Regions from separate parts of the Pseudoalteromonas sp. NGC95 genome, predicted to be linked through region 2. Evidence: predicted binding sites of a transcription regulator. Region 2 holds the regulator's gene; the other holds the start of a gene.

Region 1 (6,745 bases), on a different contig from region 2:
ATCAACGACGGTCTTACTTTTTTTATAAAAACAATACTACCAACAGGCTCACCTGTTTTATCTGTTCGCTTTATTACATGCGATGCAAACATGACAGGGCCGTCCGCTGTTTGCAAAAAACCAGAATGGCTTAAACTGTTGTCGTCTTCAGAGGCTTTTGAATTAGGAATAATTGCGCGGTTTAATTTATTAACCTGTAAATCTAAATCAGGTGCATCAAACTCAGTATGTTTAATATAATTATACGCTTGCCCGAAAACCATATTAAAGTTTATATCGTAAATAAACACACCATCAATTTTGAGAGAGTAGAAGGTGTCACCTACAAAGTTTGAATCTACATATTCTACGTCAAAATCAGCCATGTAATTATAGGTATCATCCCATACGGCGTAGTCATAATTGAGTGTTTCTAAAAATATAAACTCTCTATCAAGCGCAATTTTAAGACTTAATAATTCACGATTTTGATAATCTTCAATACTAGTGTTTATGGTCGGCAGGCTAAAGAAATAGCGGTACCCTACTAATAGACTTGTTACAAAGCACATTAAAATCAAAGTACCTATTATTACAAAAAATCTTAATGTCATAGTCTCTATCTAATCGTGTAAAATTAAGTCAAAGTAGCTTACATTTTTATATTTTAGACTCCCTGTACCTAAATAATAAATAATTAGCTTCTTACTAAAGCGTAGTATAAATTCATGAGCAGGAATAAACAAAGTTTACTATTAAATTTTATAGCGTTAAAACTTTAGCCCTTTCAATAATATATTTAATATAGACATAAAATTATACCAATTCGCTTAATTAAGTGGTCTATTTTGAGGGCGGAAAAACGTGTTGATAGCTAGGCAAAAAATTCGCTATTTAGTTGTTCTAAATGAGAATTTTTTAACGCAGGTAGCGACACGTTTAACCCCGCAAAATGATTAAGTATTATTGCGGATTGGTATTACACATTTAAAGTAGTACAAAAAGCTGAAATTATTCCACGACAGAAAATTCAACTTTTGATGGAGACGAACTCGCAAGCTCCAGTACTTCGTAATAATTTAAACCATCTATTTTTTTGCCTATAATAAAGTAATTCATTTCCCCCATCATGGTCGGGTCGCCCATAATATCGTCTAAGCTTTGCACGTCAGAAAATTGAATTGCGATTAAAGCGCCTAAAAAACGCATGGAATCTTGAGGCTTTAATGCTTTTAAAACTTTATTAACTCCCACTTGAGTTGACTCAGGTGTAGAGCCATCAAATCTAAAATCATTTTTTGTGCTAACGCATGCACTAAGCATTAATATTGATAATGCGATAAGTAAATGTTTCATATATATCCTTATTTGTTATTCGTGATACTTGCGGATCATCGCCACTTTACCGTTTTCAACTTCTATTACTTCCATCATTGTGGAGGTGTATTCTATTGGCTGCTTATTTTGCGGATGAATACCTTTTACATAGTTTTTATAACGAATAGCAAAGCCTGTATCGTTAAACACAAATGTATTAAGCAGTGTGCTTTCAAACAATGTGTGCGCACCTAAGTAAAAACTCATACCTTTGCGCATCTGCTTTTTACCATCTGGAGTACGTGAGTCATCCGGTTGATACGGAATATGCTGATTGCCAATATCATCGGTTAACAATGCAAGGTAAGCCTCAAGCTCTTTAGCACCTGCGTTAGGTGCTTGTGTGGCGGTCATTGTTTTATAGTACTGCTGCGCAAACGCATTTAAGTCGAGTGGCTTTTCAGCATAAGCCGAAAAAGCAGTTACTAGAGCCAAACCTAACGTTAAAAGTAGCTTCATCACTTATTCCCTGTAGTTAAAAATATTGATTCATTTATAGGAACACTATATTAATATGTTCAACAATAAAACAAATAGTTTTAAGTACTAACACCTACATTTTGCTCTTTACTCTGTTGGTTGCAACGCTGTTGGCAGGGTCGTCTGGCCAAAAATGCTTAGGGTAACGACCCTTCATTTCCTTTTGCACATCGCGGTAACTGCTAGCCCAAAAGTGCGCTAAATCTTGAGTAAGTTGCAGTGAGCGTTTACCTGGCGATAACAACTCCATAAGCAGTGGCAGTTTACCGTTGGCAAGCATAGGCGTACTGGTCAAGCCGTAAACTTCTTGCATACGCACGCTTAGCTTTGCGGGGCCATCAAGCTGGTATTCTATTTTTATATTTGAGCCACTTGGCACCGTTAAGCGCAGTGGTAACAGTGCTTTTAAAGCGGTTTGTTGTTGCCAATCAAAACAGTTTTGTAATGCTTCAAAGTAGTTAAACTTTTTAAGCTGCGTGAGCGTTTTAATATCTTCTAAAAACACACCTAGCCACTGCGCTGCATTTTGAATGAGTTGTTGCTCATTTATTTTTGGGAATTTATCAGGCATTAAATTACTTGCTAAGCTCATACGTATCAGCAATTGCTGCGCATCAGGTTGCTCGTTAAATAATGCAAAACCGTGTTTAGCAAATAAGTTAAGCCACGCTTTAGCGCGCTCGCCCTTATCTAGTTTTTGTTTACTAGGTTGGCTGGTGAGTGTTATAGCCCCGAGTTTCACTTCATCTTGGTGAATAAAGCGCGCTGATTTTTCATCAAACTCACAACGAGTAAGTTCACTAAATAAATGCGGTAAAAACTCTTGTAGCTCAAATGGGTTAAGCGCTGTGGCTGCAAATATACGCCCACCTTTGTGCCCGCCCATGGTTGCTATAGCTAAGTAATCGTCGTTGTGCCAGTAATCGGCATTTAACTCAGCACCTGCACCATTGGCAAGTAGGTAACCATTACCGCGTTTTTTAGCGATGCGATCGGGGTATGCCAATGCCACTAGCAAACTTATATAATGCGTATTTAATTCGCTGTTTTCGTCTTTTACTTTTAAGCGGCTTTGCCAATACTTTAACTGTTGTTTAAACACCGGATGCGGACGTTGCTGTTGGCTATGCAGCGCTAAACTCAACTCGTTTGCACTGTTTACTCGGCTCTCAAGTAATGCCACTAAATAAATAGCGAGCCTAAAAATACCAAGGAGTTGGTCATCAAGTATTTGTGCTTTTAATAGCATATGCGCCAAACGAATATCAGCACCAAAACCTAACATTTTACTGCCAAGCGGTGTGAGCTTACCTTTGCTATCAATAGCTTCTAGCATGTTAAGCAGGTTACTTGCTTGTTCGCATTGCTGCTCAGTGGGCTTATCGAGCAAGGTTAGCTCATCAATACTGGCTCCCCATTGCTTTGCCTCAAGCATAAGTTGGCTTATGTCTGATGTGAGTATTTCGGGATTGTCGTGGCTATTACGTCTCTCAAAGGTTTGCTTTGAGCCAATTAGATAAACAATGCCCGGCTCTATTCGTCCTGCACGCCCTGCACGCTGCACAGCAGACGAGCGCGATATACTTTGTGTTGTAAGCTCAGTAACCCCTGTTTTTAAATTAAAGGTCGCTGCACGGCGCTTGCCGCTGTCAATTACAATGCGTATGCCTTCAATAGTTAAACTGGTTTCGGCTACATTGGTGGTAAGCACCACTTTGCGCATACCGTTTGGTGCAGGCGCAATAGCAGCTTGCTGATTGGCTTTATTTTGCTCGCCAAATAGCGTTGCAACTTGGCAGTTACTGGGTAAATCGCTCAGTGCTTGTTGCACGCGTAGTATCTCAAACTGCCCAGGTAAAAACACCAATGCGCTGCCTGTTTGCTCATTAAGTGCTTGTTTTATTATGTTAGGAATTGCATCAAGCCAGCGACTTTCATCTTTTATGGGTATGTATATTTCGTCTATTGGGTAGCTGCGACCGCTTGATTGAATTACAGGGCAGTCAAAAAACGCTGTATAACGCTCAGTATCTAGCGTTGCCGACATAAGCATAATGGTTAAATCTTCACGCAGCGCACTTTGGGTCTCGAGCGCAAAGGCAAGTGAGGTATCGGCTGCAATTGAACGCTCATGAAATTCATCAAATATCAGTAAATCTATATCGCTTAATTCAGGGTCGTTTTGCAGCATGCGCGTTAACATGCCTTCGGTGACTATTTCGAGGCGCGTATTAGCGCTTACTTTACTCTCACCCCTAATCCGCAAGCCCACACTTTGCCCAACACTTTCGTTTTGGCACTTTGCTAGGTAGCTGGCAATATTACGAGCAGCTAAACGGCGAGGCTCTAGCATTACAATACGTTTAAAATACCCATCGCGCATTAGTTGCAGCGGCAACCACGTAGATTTACCCGCACCAGGCGGCGCTTGTAATAACGTAATAGGATTACTTTGTAATGTAGTAACGAGTTGTTGATATATGTCTTGAACCGGCAGCACAGCTATTTACCCTAAATTGCTTTGCAGGCATTGTAACAAAAAACCGCAGCGACACCGCGGTAGATGTTTATTAATAATTGCTATTAACTACCCGACACCATTCTAATTCGATCTGCAGGCACTCGTAATTGCTGCATTAAGTAAATTTTAAATGGTGCTTCGTAAGGTTGCCCATCAACCGCTTTTTGCATGCATAAAAGCCATGCATCACTTTGCTCAACTCCTACATGTAAATGTTTATGCGCTTGAGGTATGTTAATACTGCCAAAATGTTCAGCGTATAATTTAGGACCACCTAACCAGCCCGACAAAAAGTAAGCGAGCTTTTTACGTGATGCTGATAAATCTTTTGAATGCATACTCCTTATATGTTCAGCCTCTTTTAAAGCGTCCATATTGTCGTAAAACGCATTCACCAATTGTGTAATACCTGCTAACTCACCTGCCATTTTGTATGAGCAGTCACCCACTCCGTATTCACACGTTTTTGTATTCATAACTCACTCAGGTTAACTACTTTGTTTAATACCTGCATATTAGCTTAAAACAAAAATTTAAGAATGAGTTACATAAAAGCGGCGTAACTTATGTCAGCAATAATTACAGGCTGCTATGTATATTTTTTAATAAAAAGCTCAATATTAAAAACAAAATCGCTCAACATAAAAATATAACCAACTGATAATAAAAACAATAAAACCATTATTATTCATTGGTACAAGGCTTGCTACTTTATAACTGACAGTTAATTCACTAACCTAAAGTAAGGATAAACTTATGAACAGCGATCGTATCGAAGGTAATTGGAAAGAACTTAAAGGTAAGGCTCAACAAAAATGGGGCGATCTTACCAACGACGATTTAGATAAAATTGAAGGTAGCCGTACAGAGCTAGTTGGTAAAATTCAGCAGCAATACGGTAAATCTAAAGAAGAAGCAGAGCGTGAAGTTGATGAGTTTGAAAAAGGTCGTTAAACCGCGTTAACCGCTTTTAAAAAAACCGCCATTTGGCGGTTTTTTTGTTTAAGCTGTAGGTTATTTAGCTACGCTTTTAATTGGTTACCAATCGGTAACTGCCTAATACGCTTTCCGCACGCTGCAAAAATAGCATTACATAATGCTGGCGCATAAACTGGTGTAGACGGCTCGCCTACCCCTGCTGGTGGTGCATCACTTTGTACAATTTCAACGTCAATCTCAAGAGGTGCGTCGCTCATACGCGGTACGCGATAATCATGAAAATTACTTTGCTGTACGCGCCCTTTATCAAAGGTAATACCATCGCTGATTGCAGTTGTAATACCGTAAATAGAGCCACCTTGGGTTTGGTTTTTAACGGTGTCGGTGTTTACAACCGTACCTGCGTCAATGGCAACCCACGATTTAATTACTTTTAAATCACCAGCATCCGACACTTCTACTTCAACTACCGTAGCTACGTAAGTTAAAAAGCTTCTGTGTGCTGCTATGCCTAAACCTCGACCTTTAGGAAGCTCTCGCCCCCATTTACTCATGTCAGCTACTTTTTCAATAACATGGCGCAGTCTGCCAATATCTAGAGGATAAACCGCTTTATCGCCACCGTAATTATCGTATGTAGCATTTTGCTCTGTTACATCAACAATACGACTCGGACCTATAGTGTCTAGTAAATAGTCTTTTTGGTCGCGACCGGCTTTGTGCGCTGCTTCGCCAATAAATGACTGAATAGCAAAGGCATGAAAAATATTTGATACAGAACGCATCCAACCAATTCGTGCTTTGGCTTGCGCATCACCGTTTTCTAACTTCATGTTAGGTGTGTTAATAGGGTTATCGGTAAATCCTAACCGCAGTTCAAAGCTCCCTGGCGTAGTCGCCCCTTCTGAAAAGGTAGAGGTAATAGGTGAAAACGCGGTGCGATGTAAATACGATTCTATTGCGCCATTTTTATCTAGTGATGCTTCAATGTGCTGAGCCGAAACTGCATGGTAAAAACCATGTTGTATGTCGTCTTCACGCGTCCATTGCACACGAATAGGCTTGCCTACTTTCATTGAAAGGTAAGCTGCCTCTGCTGAAAAGTCAGGTTTTGACTTACGCCCAAAGCCGCCTCCTAACATGGTAACGTTAACGTTAATTTTGCTCTCGTCCATGCCAAGCATTGTAGCCACTGTTTTCATATCGGCTTGTGGATTTTGCGTAGCAGCCCATATATCAACACTATCTTTGTTGTACATAGCTGTTGCACAAGGCGGCTCCATTGGTGCTTGAGCAAGGTGCGGTGCGTAATAATCAGCTACGAGTTTATTGCTCGATTTAGCCAACACGCCCATGGCATCGCCTTTATCACGTATGTTTGCCTGTGGAGTTTGTACTGTTTTTAGTAATGACTTTTTAAATTCTTTTGAATTGTAATCGCCATTTTTG
Region 2 (6,745 bases):
GGCGTCCTTTATAAATTTTTATATTACTTTATGGGGAGAGGTGAGTTAACTGGCGTCACTAACCGTATTTATTTTATATATCTGTTTTAGTTGGGGCATTAGTAATGCGAGCATTATTTTTATAACTGTTTATTCTTGTTCATTAAAACGTTGTGCTATTAATTCTCCAACAGCATGTAAAGCTTGCTCAGAATCGGGGCCTTTACATACAACTTTTACTTCTTTGCCTTGGCTACTTTCAAGTAACATTAGTGCAAGTACGCTATCGCCTGCAGCTTCTTTGTCATCTTGAAATAATGTAATTGTCGCATCAAACTGCACTGCCAATTGGGCAAGCACGGTGGCTGCTCTGGCGTGCAATCCTAATTTGTTTTTTATTAAAAAAGTGTCTTCACAATGCATAACTTACTCTACCTAAGCTGAACAGGTGATTATTCAGCTATATTATTTTTCTTGTTCGCGATGGCGAATTTTCACATTGGGATGTGTCATTGCAAAACTTTCACCAATAGTTTGCGCTAAATATACAGAGCGATGTTGTCCGCCTGTACACCCAATAGCAATGGTTAAATAACTGCGGTTATTTCGCTCTAAGTGCGGTAACCATGTTTGTACAAATGTTTGAATTTGCCATGTGAATTTTTGCACTATGCTGTGATTGGCCAAATAATCTTTAACGGGTTGATCTAACCCATTTAAAGGTTTTAATTCAGGTTCCCAATGTGGATTTGGTAAAAAGCGTGCATCAAATACATAATCAGCTTCTTTTGGTATGCCGTGTTTAAAACCAAACGATTCAAACGTGACAATTAGTTGTTTATCTTTTTTACCTAAAATCTTTTCACGAATAGATTCAGCGAGTTGATGAACACTCAAATCAGTCGTGTCTATCATAAAGTCGGCGCGGGTGATTAATACATCAAGTAATTCTTTTTCTTTTTTGATGGCTAAATCAAGAGGCAACGAGTCAATTGATAGTGGGTGTAATCTACGAGTTTCAGAAAAACGTTTGATCAATGTTTGATCGTCGCTATCTAAATAAAATAACGTAGGTTTTGCAAAGCCAGGCAAGTATTCAAGAATATCGTTAAATTCATCTTGTTGTTTAGGGATGTTCCGCACATCAATGCTAACAGCAATTTTATCGTAGCTATCAGACACACTGCGAACTAATGAAGGAAGCAAGTTAACTGGAATATTATCTACGCAATAATAACCTAAATCTTCTACAACGCGTAAAGCAACCGACTTTCCAGAACCAGAACGGCCGCTTATGATAATTAACTCCATTTAACACCCTTTATAAAACTATGATTGATTGACAATAACTTGGTAAAGCTCAGCATCTGATTTTGCACTGCGTAACTGTTTACAAAAATCTTTGTTGTTTAGTTTATCAGCAATGGTTGCTAGAGTCTTTAAGTGCTGCTGGTTATCGCCATCTGGTACGATGAGTGCGACGAAAATATCAACAGGGCGATTATCGATTGCATCAAAATTTATTGGAGTTTCGCTAACGAGCACTAAAGCCAAAGGCTCTTCTGCACCGCTCATTCTTCCATGAGGAATGGCAATGCCACGCCCTATACCTGTACTACCCAATTTTTCTCTGCTCATTAAAGCATTAAGAATATCTTGTTGCGGTAAATACGGAAGTTTGTCGTGAGCAAGTTCGCTAATGAACTCTAAAATTCTTTTTTTGCTATTAAAAAGGACCGCAGCTTTGCTGCAGTCCTGGCATATAAGTGAGCTTAATTTCATCATATTAGTGTCGAGCAAGCTTCTCTTTGTGTTTAATTACTTGTCGATCGAGCTTGTCGATCAACGAGTCAATGGCGGCATACATATCTTGATGTTCTGTAGAGGCAAATAGCTCAGCACCGCTTACGTGTATGGTGGCTTCTGCTTTTTGATTTAATTTTTCTACATCGAGAATGACATGAACATTATTAATATGATCAGAGTGTCTTTCTAGCTTCGCAAATTTGGTATTAATATAGTCTCTTAGTGAATCGGTTAATTCTACGTGACGACCAGTTAAGTTTAGTTGCATAAGCATTACCCTCTTTTTTTTGCGTCTTAAATCAAACTTTTACGCTGATTTGACGGTGGAATAGCCAGAGATTCGCGGTATTTTGCGATTGTACGTCTCGCTACTTTAATTCCTTGCTCAGCCAATATATCCGCTATTTTGCTATCACTCAATGGTTTTGCTGAGTTTTCTGCTGCGATTAATTTTCGGATAAGCGCACGGATTGCTGTAGATGAACATTCACCCCCGTTTTCGGTGCTTACATGGCTTGAGAAAAAGTATTTAAGCTCAAATATACCACGGGGTGTGTGCATATACTTTTGGGTTGTTACGCGCGAAATTGTTGATTCGTGCATTTCTACCATTTCAGCAACATCATTTAAAACCATTGGTTTCATGGCTTCAGGACCGTGTTCAAAAAAGCCTTGTTGTTGCTTAACAATACAATTTGTTACTTTTAATAGCGTGTCGTTTCTACTTTCTAAGCTTTTAATAAACCATTTAGCTTCTTGTAAATGCGAGCGAATAAACTGGCTGTCACCACTGGATTTTACAGTGCGAGACATTGCCGCGTATTGGCTATTAACACGAATTTTAGGCATGCTATCTGGGTTTAACTCAACAACCCAGCGGCCTTTAATTTTTTTAACTGACACATCAGGAATAACATACTCAGATTCTTCTCTTACAATAGTATCTGCAGGTTTAGGGCTAAGAGTATGTATTAATGTCATTACTTCTTTAAGCTCTTCTTCTTTGAGCTTAGTTTTCTTCATTAATGTACGATAGTCACGAGCAGCTAATAAATCAATATGCTCGGTTAAAATCATTTTTGTTTCATTAATGTAAGGTGTTTCTTTATCAAACTGGTTAAGCTGAATACACAAACACTCTTGTAAACTACGTGCAGCAATACCAACAGGATCAAACAGTTGGATGCGTTTTAATACAGCTTCAATTTCATCAAGTTCGACTTCGTTATCATCTTCGTTTTCTTGATTAAAGCTTTCTAAAATCTCTTCGCAGCTTAGTGTTAAAATACCTGAATCATCGACGGCTTCTACAATAGCAATAGCAATAGCTTCGTCTGTAGGGCTAAATGGCGTTAGTTGTAACTGCCACATTAAATACTCATGGAGCGTTTCAGTAGAGGCGCCTTGGTATATTGATTCGTCTTCAGGCATCGGACCCGATGATGCTGCTGGGGCGGCACTCATGTACTCATCCCAACTAACATCCATAGCCATGTCGTCACTTAGCGTGTCTTTTGCAAGTGCTTCACCACTATCTTGTTCGTATTCGCTTGGAGCATCATCGGCAGATGCGCTAACAGTTATGTCATCTGTATCTGCTTTTTGCTCGTTTTTACCTGCAGCGTCTTCTGAATAGTCTGCTTCTTCAACCTCTAATAGCGGGTTGCTGTCGAGAGCTTCTTGTATTTCTTGCTGGAGATCCAATGTACTGAGTTGCAACAAACGAATAGCTTGTTGCAGCTGTGGAGTCATTGTAAGTTGCTGGCCCATGCGCAGCTGTAGTGATTGCCTCATGTATCTCTAACAATCCTTTTATGTTGTTATAATTAATACTAGCAGATGCTTAAAGACATGGCGTAAATGTTACAGCCTAAATTGCTCGCCTAAGTAAACATCGCGTACTGTTTTATCATTTAATACGTGTTCTGGAGTACCTGATGCAATCAGCTCCCCATGAGAAACAATGTAGGCTTTTTCACAAACATCAAGGGTTTCTCTTACGTTATGATCGGTAATTAATACACCAATCCCACGATTTTTAAGATGTTCTATTATTTTCTTTATGTCTAATACCGAAATAGGGTCAACACCTGCAAATGGTTCATCCAGTAATATAAATTTAGGATCTGCTGCCAGCGCACGTGCTATTTCAACACGACGACGTTCGCCTCCTGACAATGCCATACCTTGGCTATCACGAATGTGTTGTATGCTAAATTCATCTAATAATTTATCGAGAGTGTCTTCTCTAGCTTGTTTATTTAACTCTTTGCGCGTTTCTAAAATGGCCATTAAGTTTTGATAAACAGTCAGCTTTCTGAATATTGAAGACTCTTGCGGTAAGTAGCCAATGCCTAATCTAGCACGACTATGCATAGGTAAAAGAGTAATATCGTTATCGTCTATCGATATTTTACCTTTGTCGCTAGGTACAAGTCCTACTATCATATAAAACGTGGTAGTTTTACCTGCGCCGTTAGGGCCAAGTAAGCCAACAATACTGCCAGCTTTGACTTCAAGGCCGACGTTTTTTACAACTTCACGGCCTTTATAGCTCTTTGCTAATAGCTCTGCTTTTAATGTGCTCATGGTTGACCTTTGTCGCTTTTTTTACTTTTTTTAGTCTCGATTGGCACTAAAATTGTGTGAACGCGGTCAGTTGAGTTTTCATCTTTTTCGGCACTGATTAGCTGCTGCTCTATATCGTAGGTAATGCTTTTAGCATTTATTTTTTGTCCCGCTTGCGATACTTGTGCATTACCAACAAGCGTTAAAAAACGCTTAGATACATCATAACGTACTTCGTCAGCACTGGCGCTCATAGTCGTGCCATCTGATTGCTTTTCTTCAAAGTGCGCAGGGCTACCTGTAGCAATTAATAATTGTTTATTATCGCCAAGTTCATCGCGTTTATGTACTTCTAAGCGGTCGGCTGTGATACGGCGGTTACCGTGAATAATTTCAACGTTTTTCTCAAAAATCCCGACATTAGCTTTTAATTGACCTTCTTGCTTATCGGCGCTTATTGAAATTTGATTTGCAGCCGGTTGCGTGTTTTGCTCTGCAGCACTACTATTAAACGCTAGTATAAGTGTAGGAATAATAAGTGATTTTAATATTTTATTGGTCATAATATATGGTTCGCGTATGGTTAATTAGTTTTATCACTTCGGTTTTTAAGTCGGCTTCTAGGCCTTTACCAGTGATTTTTAAATTGGGCCCAGTAATGATAACGGGTTGCTCCGAACGCATTGTTAATAGCTTTATATCTACTTGAATATTATCAGCATTGATTTTGTCTATCATGGCGTTATCGGTTAAGTTTTTGGCAACCACATTGCCTTCTAAAATTAATTGTTTGTCTTCATATAATGTTGCTTCGTCTGCATTTATTTGCCACGTTTGCTTTTCGTTATATAAAGTAAAAATAGGTTTTTCAAAAAACGTAAAACCTAATTGTTGATATAGCTCCATTTTAGCCGCAGTGACTTTGTGGCTAATTTTACCTTGTTCGTCATAGGCTGTTTGTTTGAGTTCTATGGCTATGTAATCAGGCTTGGCAATAACTTCAGGCTCAGTCTGAGGTACAATATTTGTTTGTGTAAAATAAGGGTACCAAAGCCAAACCATACAGCTAATGAATAAAACGCTTAATATTATGCGCGCTGCATTCATGAACTAGTGCCTTGTGTAGTCAATGCTTTACCATTTTCAAGCATAAGTAAGTCGGTGAGCTCTCTTACTGCACCAAAGCCGCCAGGCATTTGCGTTACATAGTGTGATAAACGTTTAATAAGTGGATGGGCATCATTTACTGCAACAGCAAAGCCGACTAATTCCATAACGGGCATGTCAGGACCATCATCACCGATATAAGCAATTTGTTCATCGCTAAGGTTGAGTTTGTCTTTTAATTCTTGATAGGCAATGAGCTTATTTTCTTGGCCTTGATAAATATGCTGTACGGTTAAGCTGCTCATACGTTGTTGCACTATTTGTGAATGACGACCAGTAATTACAGCCACTTCAAAGCCACTGTTTATAAGCGCTTTAATGCCAAAACCATCTTTTGTATTAAATGCTTTTAGCTCTTCACCTTGATTACCAAGATAAATACGGCCATCAGAAAATACACCATCAATATCGCATATAAGTAGCTTTACTTTTTTAGCGCGTGCTTTTGCATCATCGCTCAGCGGTTGATAGAGTTCTTCAAATTGCATTTATAACACTCCTGCTTTTAATAGGTCTTGCATGTTTAATGCGCCAATAGGTTGGTTTTTATCATTGACGACGATTAAGCCATTTATACGTTTGTGTTCCATAATATTAAGCGCTTCAGCAGCCAAAATATCTTGTGTAGCCGTAGTACATGACTTAGTCATAACAACATCTATTTGTGTTGTATGAATATCAATTCTTTGCTCTAAAATACGACGCAAATCGCCATCGGTAAATAATCCCACGAGCTGCTGATTTTCATCAACAATGGCTGTCATACCTAGCCCTTTAGCAGACATTTCAATAAGGGCGTCTTTAACTGTTTGTGAAACGCTAATAATAGGTGTATTTGCGCCGCTGTGCATAACATCTTTTAAAGTAAGTAATAAGCGCTTGCCTAAACTACCACCTGGGTGAGATAGCGCGAAGTCATCAGCTGTAAACCCGCGAGCTTCTAATAATGCAACTGCCATGGCATCGCCCATCGCAAGCGTTGCAGTGGTACTTGATGTAGGAGCTAGACCCAATGAACAGGCTTCTTTTTCTACTTTAATACACACATGTACATTAGCAAGGGTCGCCATGGTTGATTGCGTATTGCCAGTCATCGATATCATTTTGGCACCAAGTCGTTTTAAAACCGGAATGATATTTAAAACTTCGCTGGTCTCCCCTGAATTAGAAATAAGCATAACCACGTCATTTTTAGTGATCATACCTAAATCACCATGACTTGCTT

What was found. The regulator sigma-54, encoded in region 2, starts transcription at its own class of promoters, with help from an activator protein. The targets are predictions, from matches to a motif close to GTTGGCACGNNNNTNGNNT.
Region 1: the regulator sigma-54 is predicted to act here: its motif matches at 5,048-5,066, upstream of I6E70_RS09670 (CsbD family protein).

Annotation. Positions count from the first base shown of each region.
Region 1 is NZ_JADYWR010000008.1:162,493-169,237, reverse strand. Features, by position in the region: gene I6E70_RS09695 (diguanylate cyclase domain-containing protein) at 1-593, opposite strand, end outside; gene I6E70_RS09690 (DUF6694 family lipoprotein) at 991-1,335, opposite strand; gene I6E70_RS09685 (nuclear transport factor 2 family protein) at 1,351-1,815, opposite strand; gene hrpB (ATP-dependent helicase HrpB) at 1,910-4,336, opposite strand; gene I6E70_RS09675 (group II truncated hemoglobin) at 4,420-4,833, opposite strand; gene I6E70_RS09670 (CsbD family protein) at 5,114-5,311, shown strand; gene I6E70_RS09665 (xanthine dehydrogenase family protein molybdopterin-binding subunit) at 5,380-6,745, opposite strand, start outside.
Region 2 is NZ_JADYWR010000001.1:201,855-208,599, reverse strand. Features, by position in the region: gene I6E70_RS00990 (HPr family phosphocarrier protein) at 130-402, opposite strand; gene rapZ (RNase adapter RapZ) at 445-1,290, opposite strand; gene ptsN (PTS IIA-like nitrogen regulatory protein PtsN) at 1,309-1,761, opposite strand; gene hpf (ribosome hibernation promoting factor) at 1,766-2,053, opposite strand; gene I6E70_RS00970 (RNA polymerase factor sigma-54) at 2,080-3,579, opposite strand; gene lptB (LPS export ABC transporter ATP-binding protein) at 3,649-4,374, opposite strand; gene lptA (lipopolysaccharide transport periplasmic protein LptA) at 4,371-4,916, opposite strand; gene lptC (LPS export ABC transporter periplasmic protein LptC) at 4,906-5,460, opposite strand; gene kdsC (3-deoxy-manno-octulosonate-8-phosphatase KdsC) at 5,457-6,008, opposite strand; gene I6E70_RS00945 (KpsF/GutQ family sugar-phosphate isomerase) at 6,009-6,745, opposite strand, start outside.